Regions from separate parts of the Vogesella sp. genome, predicted to be linked through region 1. Evidence: riboswitches for the same ligand, from Rfam matches in the RefSeq annotation. Region 1 holds a riboswitch; the other holds the start of a gene.
What was found. A riboswitch is a leader RNA that binds a small molecule or an ion and turns the genes downstream of it on or off. The one in region 1 is predicted to bind glycine.
Positions count from the first base shown of each region.

Region 1 (5,419 bases):
AAATGCGCGCGACGCTACAGCAGGAGATAGGCCGTGCCATATTGGTCTCTACGGTCATCCCGTATTGAATCCGCTGCGCGGATTGTGTTTTGCATTGCCGGTTCCGCCCGGCAGACGGGGTACTTTCTTTTGCGTCGCCAAAAGAAAGTACCCAAAGAAAAGGCGACCCGGGGCTGCTCGAAACCCCGCCCAAAAGCACAGCCCCCAGGCGCCGCCGAACTCGCCGCGTGCTAACGTCACGCGGCTCAAACAAATCGGCGGCTTAAAACCTGGGGGCTATGCTTTTGTACGGCTCGCGCCAACGGGCTGCGGGTGCCGTACTCACAAGCTTGAATCGATAAAAGTCTTTAGCACTCCACAATATTCACCGGCACCTCGATCACATTGATCGCCAGACCGCCGCGTGCGGTTTCCTTGTACTTGGTGCTCATGTCGCGGCCGGTGTCGCGCATGGTCTTGATCACGCGGTCCAGCGACACAAAGTGCTGGCCGTCGCCGCGCAGCGCCATGCGGGCCGCGTTGATGGCCTTGATCGACGCCATCGCGTTGCGCTCGATGCACGGCACCTGCACCAGGCCGCCTACCGGGTCGCAGGTGAGGCCCAGGTTGTGTTCCATGCCGATTTCGGCGGCGTTTTCCACTTGCTCCGGCGTGCCGCCCAGCACTTCGGCCAGGCCGCCGGCGGCCATCGAACAAGCCGAGCCTACCTCGCCCTGGCAGCCCACTTCGGCGCCCGAGATCGACGCGTTCAGCTTGAACAGGATGCCGATGGCGCCGGCGGTCAGCAGGAAGCGTACGATCCCGTCGTCGTTGGCACCCGGAATGAAGCGGGCGTAGTAGTGCATCACCGCCGGGATGATGCCGGCCGCGCCGTTGGTGGGTGCGGTCACCACGCGGCCGCCGGCGGCGTTTTCTTCGTTGACCGCCAGCGCGTACAGGTTGACCCAGTCCATCACGGTGAGCGGGTCGCGCAGCGCGGCTTCCGGCGAGGCCAGCAGCTTCTGGTACATGTCGGCAGCGCGGCGTTTTACCTTCATGCCCCCAGGCAGGATGCCCTCGCGCTCGCAGCCGCGCTTCACGCAGCCTTGCATCACGCGCCAGATGTTGAGCAGGCCGGCGCGTACTTCGTCTTCGCTGCGCCAGGCCAGTTCGTTTTCCAGCATGATCTGGCTGATCGATTTGCCGTGGCGCTGGCACAGCGCCAGCAGCTCGGCACCGGTCTTGAACGGGTGTTTCAGCTCGGTGACGCCGGGTGGGGTGAAACCGGCGTCGATGGCGGCTTCGTCCACCACGAAGCCGCCGCCCACCGAGTAATAGGCGCGCTTGGACAGGCTGTCGCCGTTGGCCGCAAACGCTTCGAAGATCATGCCGTTGGGGTGGTAGGGCAGCGCTTTGCGTTTGTGCAGGATCAGGTGTTCGCCTTCGACAAAGGGCACCACGTGGCTGCCCAGCAGGCGGATGGCTTTGTCGGCACGGATGGCGGCCAGCATACCGTCTACCGCGTCGGTATCGACCAGGTCGGGGTGTTCGCCCTGCAGGCCCAGCAGCACGGCGGTGTCGGTACCGTGGCCTTTGCCGGTGGCGCCCAGCGAGCCGAACATCTCGGCTTTCACGCTGGCGGTGGCGGCCAGCAGGCCGTCTTTTTCCAGCCGCGCTACAAACTGGCGGGCGGCACGCATCGGGCCAACGGTGTGGGAGCTGGACGGGCCGATGCCGATCTTGAACAGGTCGAATACGCTGATAGCCATGCTGCTTCTCTTTTTATGGTGCGGGCGCGGGTGGCGCCACGGGTGTTGTCTGTCCGGCCGGGTGGGCCATGGTGGGTGGGTGCTGCCGGGGCAGCGGCGGCATTGTACTGAGCAATGCCGCCGCTGTGTGCACTACCGATGCTGCAGTGCGTTTTAACGATACACAGGGAACGCCGCGCACAGTTCGGCCACCTGGCGCCGTACGCGGGCGGCGACGTCGGCGTTATCGATATCGTCCAGGATGTCGCATACCCAGTGCGCTACCTGGCCGGCTTCGGCGCTGCCGAAACCGCGGCTGGTAATGGCCGGGGTGCCGATGCGGATGCCGCTGGTCACAAACGGGCTTTGCGGGTCGTTCGGCACCGCGTTCTTGTTGACGGTAATGCAGGCCGCGCCCAGCGCCGCGTCGGCGGCCTTGCCGGTCAGGCCCTTGTCGATCAGGCTCAGCAGGAACAGGTGGTCGTCGGTTTTGCCGGATACCACGGTATAGCCGCGCTGGCGGAACACCGCCACCATGGCGCGGGCGTTATCCAGCACTTGCTGCTGGTAGGCTTTGAACTCGGGTTGCAGCGCCTCCAGGAAGGCCACTGCCTTGGCGGCGATCACGTGCATCAGCGGGCCGCCCTGGATGCCGGGGAAAACCAGCGATTGCAGTTTTTTCACCAGCGCCTCGTCCGGGTTGGCCGCCAGGATCAGGCCGCCACGCGGGCCGCGCAGGGTTTTGTGGGTGGTGGTGGTCACCACGTGGGCGTGCGGCAGCGGGCTGGGGTAGAGCCCGGCCGCCACCAGGCCGGCGACGTGCGCCATGTCCACAAACAGCCAGGCGCCAACGCTGTCGGCAATCTGGCGCATGCGCGCCCAGTCCACCACCAGCGAGTAGGCGGAGAAGCCGGCTACCAGCATCTTGGGCTGATGCTCGACGGCCAGCCGTTGCACCTCGTCGTAATCGATGGCGCCGCTTTCCGTGTTGATGCCGTATTGCACCGCCTTGTAGATCTTGCCGGAAAAATTGACGCTGGCGCCGTGGGTAAGGTGGCCGCCGTGGGCCAGGCTCATGCCCAGGATGGTGTCGCCCGGTTGCAGCAGCGCCATGTACACGGCGGCGTTGGCCTGGCTACCGGAGTGCGGCTGCACGTTGGCGTAGCGGGCGCCAAACAGCTGGCAGGCGCGGTCGATGGCCAGCTGCTCCACTACATCCACGTGCTCGCAGCCGCCGTAGTAGCGCTTGCCGGGGTAGCCTTCGGCGTACTTGTTGGTCAGTTGTGTGCCTTGTGCCTGCATTACGCGCGGGCTGGTGTAGTTTTCCGAGGCAATCAGCTCGATGTGGTCTTGCTGGCGCTGGTTTTCGGCCTGGATGGCGGCCCACAGTGCGTCGTCGAAGCCGGCAATCTGCATGTCTTGCGTGAACATATCTGTCTCCATGTCGTGTCTGGCTGCTGGCAGCAGCCGTGTGCATGGCTCTTTGGCGGGTGCCCAGGGTGCCGCGTGACGGCAGGGGCGGGCGGGGCATGGCTGGCACAAAGGCGACGGCACCCGACCGGCCATGCCGGACGATGCCCCCTCTGTCCCTTGTGCCTGAGATATTGCGGCGCGCGATTGCGCACCGGGTGTCCTTCGGCGAGGCGGCTTTGCGGCCAACCTTCTCTCCAGAGTGCCTCGCGTCCACAGTTCTTTTGCCTGAGAGTTTCCGGGGCGATTCCCCTTCGGCGCTGCCGCGTAGGCAGTCTCTCCTGTGGCCGCGGCCGTGGCTGTCGCGGTGAGCTGCAGTCCGGCCTGGCTTGCAGAATCTAGAAGACCGCGCTTGCCGCTGTCAATGCGTGCGGCAGATTTATCGATGTGCGAACGCAGCAAAACGCCCCCGCAGGCAACAGCCGGGCGGGGGCGGGGTGGTGCGGGCAAGGGTCGCTCAGAACATGCCGTTGCCGTTGGCGTCTTTGGCCGGCACCGGCTGGATCACGTCCCAGTGCTCGGCAATCTTGCCGTCCTGCACGAGGAAGATGTCCACCACCGCCACGCCCAGATCGCCGGGCTTGTCCTGGCTGTGCACGTGCAGCATCACCAGGTCGCCGTCGGCCAGCACGCGCTTGATGCTGGCGCGGCTTTGCGGGTTATTGGCGCGGATCCAGCGTACGTAGTCTTGCAGCGGCGCGACGCCGTTGGCCACCTCCGGGTTGTGCTGGATGTAGCCGGGTGCCAGGTAGCTGGCTGCCTGTTCTGCATCCAGCCGGGTGAAGGCGGCATCGTAAAAGGCCAGCACCAGCGCCTTGTTGGCGTCTTCGCGCGGGCCGGCCAGCGCCGGCAGAGCGCTGGTAGCCAGGCCTGCGGCCAACAATGCCGCGCTCAGCAGGCGCTTCATTGGGCGGCAGCTACGGTAAAGCGCTGGCGATGGTGACGTGCCTGTTCGGCCTCGTCCACGATGGCTACCGCCAGGTCGGCCACGCTGATGCCGGCCGGCGCGTCGCCGTCCATCAGCAGTTCGTTGGCGCCCAGACGGTACTGGCCGCTGCGCTCGCCCGGGGCCAGCATGGCTGGCGGCGATACGAATACCCAGTCCAGCACGGTTTCGTCTTGCAGCTTGTTCAGCGCCTGGCGTGCACCTTCGGCGCCTTCCTTGTATTCGGCCGGGAAGTGCGGGGTGTCGATCAGCTGCAGGCCCGGTGCCACGTACAGGCTGCCGGCGCCGCCTACTTCGATGAAGCGTGCCACGCCGGCGGCCTTGGTGCCGGCCACAATGGCGTCGTGGCCTTGCAGGAACAGCGTGCGGATGTCGGCTTTGTCCCAACCCGGGTTGAAGGCGCTGATCACCACGTCGTGGCCGGCCACGTCACGGGCGATGGCGTCGGCGTCGTAGGCGTTGCTGGCCTTGACGGTGAGGTTGGCCGCAGCGGCAACGCGTTCCGGGCGGCTGACCAGGGCGGTAACGTGATGGCCGCGGGCCAGAAGTTCCTGTTGCAGGGCTTGGCCGACAAAACCGCTGGCGCCGATGAGTGCGATGTTCATGCTGTGTCCTTTCGGGTGGGGGAGGGGAATGACTGCATGGTAGATCACCCGGTTTTGGCTGATAATCCGCTGTAAAATTCAATAATTGTTAAGCTGAGGTTGATGATGGAAGCGCTACGCAGCATGGCGGTGTTTGCCGCCGTAATCGAACAGGGCTCGATGAACGCGGCCGGGCGCGCGCTGGGCATGACCGCGTCGGCCGTTAGTCAGCATGTGCGGCTGCTGGAGCAGCAACACCAGGTGGCGCTGCTGCACCGGACCACCCGCAAGCTGACGCTTACCGAGGCCGGCAGCGTGTTTTACCGCAGTTGCGCTGCCATGTTGGCCGCAGCGCGTGAAGCCAGCGTGCAGATGGCGGCATTGCGCGACGAGCCGGTGGGCGAGCTGCGCATTGCCGCGCCCAGCGGTTTTGCCGGCGGGGTACTGGGGCAGGCGCTGGCGCCGTTACTGGCGGCCAACCCCGGCCTCAGCCTGCGCCTGTTTTTCCAAGACGAGATGATCGACCTGGTGCAACACCGCATCGACCTGGCATTGCGAGCCGGTAATCAGTCCGATTCCACGCTGGTGGCGCGCCATCTGGCCGACTGGCCGTTTGTGCTGGTGGCGGCGCCGTCGTATCTGGCGGCGCGCGGCGAGCCGCAGCAGCCGGGCCAGCTGTACCAGCACGACTG
Region 1 covers NZ_JBKBHK010000012.1:103-5,521, forward strand. The annotation lists gene ACK4FZ_RS13550 (L-serine ammonia-lyase) at 348-1,748, opposite strand; gene glyA (serine hydroxymethyltransferase) at 1,902-3,158, opposite strand; glycine riboswitch at 3,307-3,402, opposite strand; glycine riboswitch at 3,404-3,491, opposite strand; gene ACK4FZ_RS13560 (nuclear transport factor 2 family protein) at 3,655-4,104, opposite strand; gene ACK4FZ_RS13565 (NAD(P)-dependent oxidoreductase) at 4,101-4,748, opposite strand; gene ACK4FZ_RS13570 (LysR family transcriptional regulator) at 4,851-5,419, shown strand, end outside.

Region 2 (5,419 bases), on a different contig from region 1:
ACCGAAGTATTCGGCGCGGGTCTTCAGCACGTCCAGCGTTTGCGGCAGCACGCGGCTGTCCACAAAAAACTGGTCTGCTTTGACTTTGGATACGCGACGCGCCAGCGCCATAGCTTCAGCGGCGGCGGTGGCTTCGTCCAGCAGCGAGGCGTTGGCGATGTCCAGACCGGTGAGGTCGATCACCATTTGCTGATAGTTCAGCAGCGCTTCCAGGCGGCCCTGGGCGATTTCAGCCTGGTACGGGGTGTAGGCGGTGTACCAGCCCGGGTTTTCCAGCACGTTGCGCAGGATGACACCGGGGGTGATCACCGGGTAGTAACCCAGGCCGATGAACGATTTGTTTACCACGTTCTTGCTGGCCACGGCCTTCAGGTCGGCCAGCGCGTCCACTTCACGCTGCGCAGCCGGCAGGTCGAGGGCGCGGTTGAAACGGATACCGGCCGGCACGGTTTGTGCCACCAGGTCTTCCAGCGAGCTGGCGCCGATCTCGGCCAGCATCTGCTGTTGTTCGGTATCGCACGGGCCGATGTGGCGGGCGATGAATTCTTGGTGATGGAAGAGTTGCGAGAGAGACATGTCTGCGATTCCGTCTAATCGATTAGCCACGAACGGCTTACTGCTTGGCCACGAAAACCACAAAAGACACAAAATGATCCGGGCAAGGTCATGGCTTGCCTAGTACACGTCAACAATGGAAGCGTTCGTGTTGTTTCGTGGGTTTCGTGGCAAAAATTCGCGGCAAAAAAAAGCCCCGCCATCTTGCGATGGCAGGGCCGTTTCATCAGGCGCCGATTTCGGCTGCGTAGGCAGCGGCGTCCAGCAGGCCGTCCAGATCAGCGGCGTTGGCCGGCTTGATCTTGAAGAACCAGCCCGCGGCGTACGGCTCGCTGTTGGCCAGCTCCGGGTTGGCTTCCAGCTCGGCGTTCACTTCCAGGATTTCGCCTGCGATCGGGGCGTATACGTCGGAAGCGGCTTTTACCGACTCCACCACGCCGGCTTGCTCTTCGGCAGCCAGGTTGGCGCCCACGGCCGGCAGCTCGACGAACACGATGTCGCCCAGCAGCTCTTGCGCGTGTTCGGTAATGCCGACGGTTACGGAACCGTCAGCTTCCAGACGCAGCCATTCGTGGCTGGATACGTATTTCAGGTCGGCAGGAATGTTGCTCATCGTTTCTCTCCAGAAAAATAGACTTGGATGGTGTACCGGGACCGGCTCTTGCTCGCCCCGTCGTTATACACCAGCTTATTCAAAAACTTTCTTGCCGTTACGCACGAACGGCATTTTCACCACACGCACGTCGGTCAGCGTGCCGCGCAGGTCCACCTGGGCGGTAGCGCCGGTGGCAGCCGGCACACGGGCGATGGCGATGGAATGCTTGAGGGTCGGCGAGAAGGTGCCGCTGGTGATGATGCCTTCACCGATACCGTCCACCACGACTTTCTGGCCTTCGCGCAGCACGCCGCGGCCTTCCAGTACCAGGCCCACCTGCTTCATGGCCACGCCGGCGGCTTTTTGCGCTTCCAGCGCGCTGCGGCCGATGAAGTCGCGGCCTTCGGTCCAGGCGATGGTCCAGCCCATGCCGGCTTCCAGCGGGGAGACGGTCTCGTCCATATCGTGGCCGTACAGGTTCATGCCGGCTTCCAGGCGCAGCGTGTCGCGAGCGCCCAGGCCGATGGGGGCCACGCCGGCGTCTTTCAGCTGGTTGAAGAAGGTGATGGCTTCAGCAGCCGGGATCATGATTTCCAGGCCGTCTTCACCGGTGTAACCGGTGCGGGCAAAAAACCATTCGCCGGACGGCAGGCCCTGGAATACCTTGAGGGCGCGGATGCTATCGGCCAGCGCCGGCTTCACGCTGCACACTTTGTCGATGGCGGTGGGGCCTTGCACGGCCAGCATGGCCAGGTCGCGGCGCACTTGCAGCTTCACGTCAAAACCGGCGGCTTGCTTGTCCATCCAGGCAAGGTCTTTTTCGGTGGTGCCGGCGTTAACGACCATCCGGAAACCAAAAGCGGTGAGGTATACGATCAGATCGTCTACCACACCGCCTTGTTCGTTCAGCATGCCGGAATACAGCGCCTTGCCCTCGAAACCCAGCTTGGCCACGTCATTGGCAATCAGCTTTTGCAGCCAGGCCTTGGCGTCGCTACCGGTGATGTCCACCACGGTCATGTGCGACACGTCGAACATGCCGGCGTCGCTGCGCACGATCTCGTGCTCTTTCAGCTGCGAACCGTAATGGATGGGCATGTCCCAACCGGCAAAATCGACCATTTTCGCGCCGGACGCGAGATGGGCTTCGTATAGGGGGGTACGTTGCGGGGCTGTCATGGCAGGTCCTTGTACGAGCGTGAGTTTCCTCTGTTTCTCACACCCCTCTGTCCCTGCACCTGAGATTTTCCGGCGTTGCGCCGTTAGCCCCTTCGGTGGGCGCATCCTGTGCGCCGCTCTCCAGATTCTGCGGGGAAAACCCCGATTCTTGCAGTCCTTTTGCCTGAGCGATTGCGGGTGCACTTGCGCCTTCGGCGGCGGTTCTGCCCGGCGGGCAAACCGCTCTCTCCTGCGGAATGCGCGCATTATCGTTGCCGGTAGCCGCGTTGGCAAGCGGGATTTGGTAGCACTGTGGCACCCGCTACCGTTTGCCACACAGCCTGCATGGCAGGCGCCTGCCAAGGGTACGCGAAGGCCAAATGGCAAGCCAAAAGCCCGGCACGCATAGCATGCCGGGCTGATGTCAGGTTGGCCGCAGGCTACCCTGCTGCTCGACGTTTAGCCTTTGACCAGCCGCTCGCGCAGTTGCCACAGGTAGATCGGCAGGCCGGCCAGCAGCAGCAGCACGCCCCACATCACCACCTCGGCGCCGGAACCGTAAATAGTCCACATGGCAAAGATGAAGCCGCCAAACGAGAACGCCAGCGGCGCGTACCAGTCGCGACGGCTGAACTGGCGATGGCGCTTCAGCATCACCGCCAGCAGCGCCATGGCACAGAAGGCGTACGGCAGCAGCGTGGTGGCGGTGGCCAGTAAAATCACGAACTCGAAAATCTGCACGCCGCTATCGCCGCCCGCGTATTTGCTGGCCAGCAGGATGGTCACCAGCACGGTAGACAACATCAGGCCGACGATGGGGACGCCGGCACGATTCTCACGAGTGAAAAAATGCGGGAACAAATGATCGCGCGCTGCGGCTGCCGGGATATGGCCCTGCATCAGGCACCAGCCATTCAGCGCACCGAAACACGATACCACCGCCCCCAGGCCTACCGCGTAGTAGGCCCAGTCGCCCCACAGCTGGCGGGCAGCATCGGCAAACGGCGCGCTGGACGCGGCCAACTGGCTGGCCGGCATCAGCCCCTGCAACGCGATGGTACTGAGGATGTACAGGCCGGCGGCAATCAGGGTACCCAGCACGGTGGCGCGCGGAATGGTGCGCTGCGGCTGGTCCACATCGCCAGCGGGTACCGACGCCGACTCCAGCCCCAGAAACGCCCACAACGTCAGCGCCATGGTGGCGGGAATGGCCTCGCCAAGCGGCTTGTGCTGCGGGTTGAACTGTACGAAGTCGGGGTTCAGGTACAGCAGGCCGGCGATGGTGACGCCGCCCAGCGGCAGCAGCTTGATCAGCGTAGTCACGATCGCCACACGGCCGGAGCTTTGCGGGCCGCGGCTGTTGATCCAGGTCACCAGCCAGATCAGGCCGATGGCGGTGGCGCCGGCAGCCAGATTGCTCTGGTTCAGTACCGGAAAGAACACCCCCAGGTAGCTGACACCGGCCACGGTCAGCGCGGCGTTGCCGGCCCACAGCGCAATCCAGTAGCCCCAGGCAATCAGGAAGCCGGCGAAATCGCCGAAACCTTCATGGATGTAAGCGTACGGCCCCCCGGCCTTGTGCGGCAGCAGGGTGGCCAGTTTGGCAAATACCAGCGCCAGGCAGATGGCGCCCAGCGAGGTGATGGTCCAGCCGATCAGCGACGAGGCGCCGTACTGCGCCAGCGAGGCCGGCAGCAAGAACACGCCGGAGCCGATCATATTGCCCACCACCAGGGCGGTACACATCCAGAAACCGAGCTTGCCCGGTGCGGCCTTAGTCATGGCGCGCTCCTTTCAGCTCAGGGAAAACCGGCAAAGCGACAAGGCACGCCCACTGCGTGCGGTAAAACGGGTATGGCATGGAAAATCCTGATTGTTCTCGGGTTTTTGCTGATGTCCTGACACCCGCCCCTGTCCCGGAGCGTGGTGTAACGCGCTGCATGGCCTGCAGCTACGCCATAAAACAAACAGGGCCCCGACGCCGAGGCCCTGCTGCTTTGCACAAAATTATAGCGTTGTTTGGCTATGCCAGGACGATAGGCCCGGCCGGCACCCTGCCCAGCTGCCAGTTTTGTCGCGCCCACTGCCAGATCTCGTCGCGCGTCTGTACGTCTGCCGGCACCGGGTGACCCAGCCAGGCCAGTGCCTGACGCAACTGCAGCACCACGTTGGCCGCATCGATGGCGGGCGCCAGCGTCTGCTTGGACAGTTTCTCGCCGGCGGCATTGGTCAGCACCGGCAGATGGCAATGCGTTACCGGCTCGCCGCCCAGGCATTGCCGCAGCCATAGCTGACGCGGCGTGGACACCAGCAGGTCGGCACCGCGCACGATATCGGTCATGCCCTGCGCGATGTCGTCCACCACCACCGCCAGCTGGTAGGCCCAGAAACCATCGGCCCGCAGCAACACCACGTCGCCGATATCGCGCTGCAGCTGCTGTGCGTAGCGGCCTTGCAGACGGTCGTCGAACGCCAGCTCGGCGTCGGGCACGCGCAGCCGCCACGCCCTCGCCTCGCGCCCGGCGGCCACCCCGTGACGGCACGTACCGGGGTAGACCATGCCGTCGGGGCCGCGCAGGCCGGCGGCGGCAATTTCCTTGCGGGTGCAGGCGCAGCCGTAGGCGTGCCCTTGCGCCATCAGCTGCGCCAGCGCGGCACGGTACAGCTCGTGGCGGTCGTGCTGCCACGCCAGCTCGCCTTGCCACTCGAAGCCGAAGGCGTCCAGCGTGCGCAGGATGGCATCGGCGGCACCCGCCATTTCGCGAGGCGGATCGAGGTCTTCGATGCGCAGCCACCACTCGCCGCCGTGCACCCAGGCTTCCAGATAGCTGCCGACGGCGGTACTGAGCGAGCCGGCGTGCAGCAGGCCGGTTGGGCTGGGCGCGAAACGGCCACGGTAAGGGCGCGGTACCACGGGAACAATCGAGGCTGACATGGCGGAAAAAGACGACAACAATGAAGAAGAAACCAGCACGCACGGAGGGCTGTACGATGACGCACGTTGTAACCGAAGCCTGCATCAAATGCAAATACACCGACTGCGTGTCGGTGTGCCCGGTGGACTGCTTTCACGAGGGGCCCAACTTTCTGGCCATCGACCCCGACGAATGC
Region 2 covers NZ_JBKBHK010000006.1:36,994-42,412, forward strand. The annotation lists gene gcvP (aminomethyl-transferring glycine dehydrogenase) at 1-576, opposite strand, end outside; gene gcvH (glycine cleavage system protein GcvH) at 782-1,168, opposite strand; gene gcvT (glycine cleavage system aminomethyltransferase GcvT) at 1,244-2,329, opposite strand; glycine riboswitch at 2,367-2,463, opposite strand; glycine riboswitch at 2,471-2,571, opposite strand; gene ACK4FZ_RS09195 (amino acid permease) at 2,768-4,090, opposite strand; gene gluQRS (tRNA glutamyl-Q(34) synthetase GluQRS) at 4,332-5,222, opposite strand; gene fdxA (ferredoxin FdxA) at 5,300-5,419, shown strand, end outside.
Region 2: it holds a riboswitch for glycine, as region 1 does, so the genes downstream of both, gcvT (glycine cleavage system aminomethyltransferase GcvT) here and glyA (serine hydroxymethyltransferase) in region 1, are expected to answer to the same signal.